2 linked regions of the Spinactinospora alkalitolerans genome follow. The protein of the gene in region 1 interacts with the protein of each later gene in a pairwise test. Links are inferred from orthologs where the notes say so. Each region holds a gene or a part of one and is shown in the gene's direction. Other genes may lie near its edges.

Region 1 (3,942 bases):
GTCCACGTCGAAGGTGTCGCCGAGTTCGAGCGTGTACTCCGCGGTCTCACCCGATCCCTCCTCCACGCTGATCAGCACGGCGGGGGCTTCGCCCTCCTCGTAACCGGTGAGCAGCAGCGAGGCGCCCTCCTCGCCGCCGGCCCCGATGGTCTGGGCGACGTCCTCGGTCAACTGGACGCGGCCGTCGTCCGCGCCGAGGACCGGCGCCGGGCTGCTCTCGGCGGCGGCACCGGCGTCCGCCGCCTCCTCCTCTCCGCCACCGCAGGCCGCGGCGCCCAGCGCGACACCCAGCCCCAGCACGGCGAAGGAGAGGGAGCGGGCGAGTCGGCGGACGCGACAGAGAACAGTCATCTTGAACAGATCTCCACATGCTCGGACGTGGCGGGAAACCACGGCAATGATCACGGTCCGTGCATTCTCCCACCACCCGCCGCCGTTCCCGGCCGAAACGCCGCGCACTCCACAGGGAGGGCCGGCCGCCGGGCCCGGGGCGCGAGTGGAAAACCGTCGAGGAGCTCTCCGGGGCCACGCTAACCTTGAAGCTCAGACACCCGACTGGCGGTGGCACCGTGGTAGGCCCGCTCGACGCGGCGGGACCCCTGAGGAGCCGTCAGGCGTGACGTGCCCCGAGCGTGAACCGGTAGAGGACAGTTCCAGCGATGACAGCGGTAGACGGAGACCAGGTGGCGAGCGACTCCTACGACGCCCGCGCCCTCCAGGACAAGTGGCAGGCCCGGTGGGCGAAGGAGAACCCCTTCGCGGCCAGTGAGGACCCGGCCGACGACCGCCCGCGCCGCTATGTGCTCGACATGTTCCCCTACCCCTCGGGCGACCTGCACATGGGCCACGCCGAGGCGTTCGCCATGGGCGACGTCGTCGCGCGCTACCGGTTCCAACTGGGCGAGAACGTCCTGCACCCGATCGGCTGGGACTCCTTCGGCCTGCCCGCCGAGAACGCCGCCATCAAGCGCGACTCCCACCCGGCGGAGTGGACCTACGCCAACATCGAGACCCAGGCCGAGTCGTTCAAGCGCTACGGCATCGCCCTGGACTGGTCGCGCCGGCTGCACACCAGCGACCCGGAGTACTACCGCTGGAACCAGTGGCTGTTCCTGCGCTTCTTCGACCGTGGCCTGGCCTACCGCAAGAACGGCCTGGTCAACTGGTGCCCCAAGGACCAGACCGTGCTCGCCAACGAGCAGGTGGTCCAGGGCCGGTGCGAGCGCTGCGGCACCGAGGTCGTGCGGCGCAGTCTGAACCAGTGGTATTTCAAGATCACCGACTACGCCGACCGGCTGCTGGAGGACATGGCCCATCTGGAGGGCAAGTGGCCCGAGCGCGTGCTGCTGATGCAGCGCAACTGGATCGGCCGGTCCCAGGGCGCCGACGTCAGGTTCGCGATCGAGGGCCGCGACGAGCCGGTCACCGTGTTCACCACCCGGCCCGACACCCTCTACGGCGCGACCTTCTTCGTCGTCGCGGCCGACGCCGCCCTGGCCGACGAACTGTGCGCGCCCGAGCGGCGCGAGGCGTTCGAGGCCTACCGCCGGCAGGTGGCCAAGCTGACCGACATCGAACGCCAGTCCACCGAGCGCGAGAAGACCGGCGTCTTCCTGGGGCGCCACGCGATCAACCCGGTCACCGGCGAGCGCATCCCCGTCTGGGCCGCCGACTACGTGCTGGCCGAGTACGGGCACGGCGCGATCATGGCGGTGCCGGCGCACGACCAGCGCGACCTGGACTTCGCCTTGAAGTTCGACCTGCCGGTGCGCGTGGTCGTCGAGACCGGCGAGGCCGACCCGGTCGAGACGGGTGTCGCCACTCCCGGTGAGGGCACCCTGGTCAACTCCGGCCCGCTGGACGGCCTGGCCAAGAGCGACGCCATCCCGCGGATCATCGGGGTCCTGGCCGAGCGCGGCACCGGTGAGGGGACGATCAACTACCGGCTGCGCGACTGGCTGCTGTCCCGCCAGCGCTTCTGGGGCACCCCGATCCCGATCATCCACTGCCCCGAGTGCGGCGAGGTCGCCGTCCCCGACGAGCAGCTCCCGGTCAAGCTGCCGGAGAACCTCAAGGGCGCCGACCTGGCCCCCAAGGGCATCTCCCCGCTGGCGGCGGCCGCCGACTGGGTCAACGTCGACTGCCCCAAGTGCGGCGGCGCCGCCAAGCGCGACACCGACACCATGGACACCTTCGTCGACTCCTCCTGGTACTACCTGCGCTACTGCTCGCCGCAGATGGACACCGCGCCCTTCGACGTCGACCGGGTCCGCAAGTGGGGGCCGATCGACCAGTACGTCGGAGGCGTCGAACACGCCATCCTGCACCTGCTCTACAGCCGGTTCTTCACCAAGGTGCTGCACGACATGGGCATGGTCGACTTCACCGAGCCCTTCACCCGGCTGCTCAACCAGGGCCAGGTGATCAACCAGGGCAAGGCCATGTCGAAGTCGCTGGACAACGGTGTCGACCTGGGCGAGGAGATCGACAAGTACGGTGTCGACGCCGTACGCCTGACCGTGGTGTTCGCCGGCCCGCCCGAGGAGGACATCGACTGGGCCGACGTCTCGCCGGCCGCGTCGCTGAAGTTCCTGAACCGCGCGTTCCGGGTCATGGTGCAGGCCGGGGCGGCTTCGGCCCCCGGGACCGACCCGGCGGCGGGCGACCTCGCGCTGCGCAAGGTCACCCACCGGACCCTGCACAAGGTGACCGAGCTGGTCGAGGTCCAGCGCTTCAACGTCGCGGTCGCCCGCATCATGGAGCTGGTGACGGCCGCCCGCAAGGCCATCGACTCCGGCCCCGGCGCGGCCGACCCCGCGGTCCGCGAGGCCGCCGAGGTCATCGCGGTCGCGCTGTCGCTGTTCGCCCCCTACGTCGCGGAGGAGGGCTGGGAGCGCCTGGGCCACACCGGATCGGTGGCCGTCGGCAACTGGCGCACCCCCGACCCCGAACTGCTGGTCCAGGAGTCCGTGACCTGCGTCGTGCAGGTGGCCAGCAAGGTGCGGGACAAGCTGGAGGTCGCGCCCGACGTCTCCGAGGAGGAGCTGGAGCGCCTGGCGCTGGCCTCGGAGAAGGTCCAGGGCTTCATCGGCGACCGCCCGATCCGCAAGATCGTGGTGCGGGCGCCGAAGCTGGTCAACATCGTGGTGGGCTAGACGACCCTGTCGGGCCCGACCGGCCGCGCGGAGCGCAGGCGCCCAGCCGTCCTCCTCCGTGCGGTGCCTTCAGCACGGGAGCGGAGCGAGGATTCCATGGCCGAGACCGGCGCCGGGCGCAACCGGACCGTGCGCCCGCTGCTCGCGGCGGGCGGGGTCGCGGTGGTCACCGCGGTCTCGATCGCGGGCGGGATCGTCTGGGGCGCGAACGGGCCGGCCGCCGAGGCCGCGCCCGCCGACGCCTTCGCCGCGGCGCCCGGCTGCGACGCCGTCGGCTCCGGCGCCGTCGAATCCGTGGCGCCCTCGGCGGTCCTGGTCTCCGCCGAGCGGGGCCCGCTGGTCAACGCCGACGCCGGCGGCTGCGCGTGGTCGTCGGTGGACGTCGAAGACGCCGCTCCGCGCACCCTCCAGGTCGACTTCACGGCGCACTTCACCGACAAGGCCGGTGAGACGAGCGGTGAGCAGGCCGCGGCGGAGGAGATGCGGCGTCTGGCCCCCGTGGGGGAGCTGGACGGCGCGGCCCCCGTGGCGGCCCTGGGCGAGGACGCGCTGATGTGGCCGAGCACGGCCGTCCGGGGCGCGGCCGAGGTGGCCTTCCGCCGGGACAACCTCGTGGTGCGGATCTGGTACGGCGGTGACGAGGACGCCGACGGGGCGGCGCTGGACTACGAGGACGCCCGCGACCGCGCGGTCGCGGTCGCCGAGGAGCTGGCGGCGGCGCTGTAGCCGGTCGGCGCCGAGATCGTTGATGGGGTTTGGAAAGCCGCGGTCGCAGCTCCCCGTTCGC
Region 2 (3,754 bases), 660 kb from region 1 along the record:
GCCCGCTGAAGATCCAGATCGCCGGCCCGTGGACGCTGGCGGCGGCGGTCGAGCTGCGCAACGGCGAGAAGCTGCTGGCCGACCTCGGTGCGGTCGACGACCTGTGCGAATCGTTCATCGAGGGCCTGCGCGCCCACATCGCCGACGTGCGCAAACGCGTACCGGGTGGTGCGCCCCTGGTGCAGATCGACGAGCCGTCGCTGCCCGCCGCGCTGCTGGGCGCCGTGCCCACGGCCAGCGGTTACGGCCGGTTGCGCGCCGTCGAGCGTGTCACGGTCGAGGAGCGGCTGCGCGCGGTGTTCGCCGCCGTCGCCGACGCCGGCGCCTTCCCCATGGCCCACTGCTGCGCCCCGGGCGTCCCCGTGGACCTGCTGCGCCGCTCCGGCGCCCGCGCGCTCGGCCTGGACGCCACCCTGCTGACGCGCGACGCCGACGAGGCGATCGGCACGGCCGTGGAGGACGGGATCGGACTCCTCCTCGGCGTCGTGCCCGGCGCCGACGCCGTTCTGTCGGCACCGGCGGTTACCGTCGATCCGGTACGGGAGCTGTGGCACCGGATCGGCTTCGACCCCGAGCTGGCGGCCGAAGCGGTGGTCACCACGCCCACCTGCGGACTGGCCGGAGCCTCCCCTCGTCACGCTCGCGCGGCCCTGGAGCTCTGCCGCAAGGCGGCCCGGGTGCTGCGCGAGGAACCACGGCGGTAGAACAGGAAAGGACGTACCCGGGTGAGCGCGGAAGAGTCGGCCGTCGTCGATGGAGTCCCCGCCAAGGTGCGCGAGCGCCACGCCGAGCTGAGTCAGGACCTCGACGACCACAGCTACCGGTACTACATGGGCAGCCCTATCATCGCCGACGCCGAGTACGACGGGATGATGATCGAGCTGCGCGGGCTGGAGGAGCGCTATCCCACGCTGCGCACCCCCGACTCGCCCACGCAGAAGGTCGGCGCCCCGATCAGCAACCTCTTCGAGGCCGTCGAGCACCTGGAGCGGATGCAGAGCCTCGACAACGCCTTCAGCACCGAGGAGCTGTCGGCGTGGGCGCAGCGCGTGGAGAACGAGATCGCCGTCGACGCCTACCTGTGCGAGTTGAAGATCGACGGCCTCGCCGTGGACCTCGTCTACGAGAAGGGCCGGCTGGTCCGCGCGGCCACGCGCGGCGACGGCCGCGTGGGCGAGGACATCACGCTCAACGTCCGCACCATCGACGCCATCCCGGTGCACCTGGACGGCTCGGTCGAGTCCGTCCCCGAACTGCTGGAGGTGCGCGGCGAGGTGTTCCTGCCGGGCAAGGAGTTCGAGGAGCTCAACGCCCGGCTGGCCGACGAGGGCAAGCCTCCCTTCGCCAACCCGCGCAACGCCGCGGCGGGCTCGCTGCGGCAGAAGGACCCGCGGATCACCGCCACCCGCCCGCTGAGCATGCTCTGCCACGGCGTGGGCGCGCACGAGGGCGTGCGGTTCACCCACCAGTCCCACGCCTACGACCTGCTCAAGGCGTGGGGCCTGCCGGTGAGCGACCGCACCAGGGTGGTCGGCACCCTCGACGAGGTCCGTCACTACATCGACCACTACGCCGAGCACCGCCACGATCCCGCCTACGAGATCGACGGCGTCGTCGTCAAGGTCGACGACGTCGCCACCCAGCGCCGGCTCGGCTCCACCAGCCGCTGGCCGCGCTGGGCGATCGCCTACAAGTACCCGCCGGAGGAGGTCACCACCCGGCTCCTCGACATCCGGGTCAACGTGGGCCGCACCGGTCGGGTCACGCCCTACGGCGTCATGGAGCCCGTGCGCGTGGCCGGGTCGGAGGTCGAGTTCGCCACGCTGCACAACGCCCAGGAGGTCGAGCGCAAGAGCGTCCTGATCGGCGACACCGTCGTGCTGCGCAAGGCCGGCGACGTCATCCCGGAGATCGTGGGCCCGGTGCTGGACCGCAGGGACGGCTCCGAGCGGCCGTTCGTGATGCCCGAGACCTGTCCCGAGTGCGGCACGCCGCTGGGGCAGCAGAAGGAGGGCGACGTCGACCTGCGCTGCCCCAACGCCCGCCACTGCAAGGGCCAGCGCCGCGAGCGGCTGTACTACATCGCCGGGCGCAAGGCGCTGGACATCGAGGCGCTGGGCTACGTCGCGGCCACCGCGCTGACCCAGCCGCTGGAGCCGGCCGAGCCGCCGGTCGACCACGAGGGCGACCTCTTCGGCCTCACCGTCGAGCAGTTGCTGCCGATCAAGACGCTGGTCCTCGACCCCGAGACCACCGAACCCAAGCTCGACCCCAAGACCGGCGAGCCGAAGGTCGTCACGTTCTTCGCCAACCAGAAGGGCGAGCCCAAGAAGACCGTCGAGAAGCTGTTCGAGCAACTGGAAGAGGCGAAGCGGCGCCCGCTGCGGCTGGTGCTGGTGGCGCTGTCGATCCGGCACGTCGGTCCGCGGGCCGCGGAGGACCTGGCCCGGCACTTCCGGTCGATCGACGCGATCGCGCGGGCGAGCGAGGAGGAGCTCGCCTCGGTCGACGGCGTCGGCCCGACGATCGCCCGCTCGATCGTCGAGTGGTTCGCCGTCGACTGGCACCGCGAGATCGTGGCGAAGTGGCGCGCCGCAGGGGTGCGCATGGAGGAGGAGGGCGCCGACAGCGGTCCGCGCCCCCTGGAGGGGGTCACCGTCGTCGTCACCGGGTCGCTGGCCGACTTCAGCCGCGACGGCGCCAAGGAGGCCGTGCAGAACCTGGGGGGCAGGGTCACCGGGTCGGTGTCGAAGAAGACCGGCTTCGTGGTGGTCGGCGACAGCCCCGGATCCAAGTACGACAAGGCGGTGAAGCTGGGAGTGCCGGTTCTGGAGGAGGACGGCTTCCGGGCGCTGCTGGAGGAGGGGCCGGATGCGGCCATGGCGCACCGGGTGACCGCAGACGAGGAGCAGACCGAAGAACACGAAGGGTAATCGAATGATCAATGAGGAGTGAGGTCCCGGCCAATCCGGGTACTTCCTCTTCAAGGACTTCGGTGATGGGGGTGGGCAGCGTGATCATCAGGACGCGTGGTGGCCCTGATGTTCTCGACCGGCGCTCGTGGAGGAGGCGCCACAGTCGCCACCTGCGCATTGCCGTGCGGGGAGCGAGGATTCCGCGGGGCGGGGCCGGTGATCGGCACTGAAAGGCGGGCGGGGAGCCGACCGCGCGGGTGATCGCGGACCGGCCCGCCGTCCGCGCCGGTCGGCGCACCGGTCTCCGCGGCGCTCGCCGGTGGTCTCTACGATCCGCGATCACTAGGCTACCTGTCGCAGTATTCTGAAGCGAATCGGGCGATTGTTTCAGGTGATCAATGGTTTACCTAAAGTCTCCGTTTGGCGACACGTGGTGACGAAGCGGCGTAAGCTGGTCGTAGCCGGCTAAGAGCACATGCCACACGACGGCCGTATCGGTCATGGGGGTGACCGAAATGGTCGAAGCAGATCTCGCGAGGGGCGTCGGCAACGGGAGAGGGACGCCGGTCCGCCGCACACGCCCCGTGAATCACCCCGAGGACGTTATGAAGGATCCCAACAACACCCGGGACGTCGGACCCCGGGTCGGGACGCCACTGTGGTTGTATCTCGTCAGCACCACGGTGGCCGGCTGCGTCCTCCTTGGCGTGTCCTTGTTCGGGGTCGGCCTCGACCGGCTGCAGTCCCTCGCCGCGCAGCCGCTCGTCTGGGTCATCCTCTGCATGGTGGTCATCGGCGAGCTGCGCCCGATCGCGACGCCCAACGCGCCCTCCGACAAC

Evidence for each region.
Region 2: the proteins of leuS (region 1) and ligA interact in binary tests that used the Escherichia coli proteins (3 or more experiments, as listed by UniProt). The link is inferred for Spinactinospora alkalitolerans from one-to-one orthologs.

Annotation. Positions count from the first base shown.
Region 1 is NZ_JACCCC010000001.1:1,689,888-1,693,829, forward strand. The notes cover bases 286-3,407. They hold leuS (leucine--tRNA ligase), read left to right. Parts: upstream 286-659; coding sequence 660-3,155; downstream 3,156-3,407. Other genes in these bases: HDA32_RS07540 (DUF6406 domain-containing protein), read right to left, coding at 286-351; HDA32_RS07550 (hypothetical protein), read left to right, coding at 3,252-3,407. Outside these bases: more of HDA32_RS07540, read right to left, coding at 1-285; more of HDA32_RS07550, read left to right, coding at 3,408-3,881.
Region 2 is NZ_JACCCC010000001.1:1,029,323-1,033,076, forward strand. Bases 396-3,329 are described here. They hold ligA (NAD-dependent DNA ligase LigA), read left to right. Parts: upstream 396-725; coding sequence 726-2,933; downstream 2,934-3,329. Other genes in these bases: HDA32_RS04775 (methionine synthase), read left to right, coding at 396-704. Outside these bases: more of HDA32_RS04775, read left to right, coding at 1-395; HDA32_RS04785 (putative bifunctional diguanylate cyclase/phosphodiesterase), read left to right, coding at 3,521-3,754. UniProt on the Escherichia coli protein: DNA ligase that catalyzes the formation of phosphodiester linkages between 5'-phosphoryl and 3'-hydroxyl groups in double-stranded DNA using NAD as a coenzyme and as the energy source for the reaction.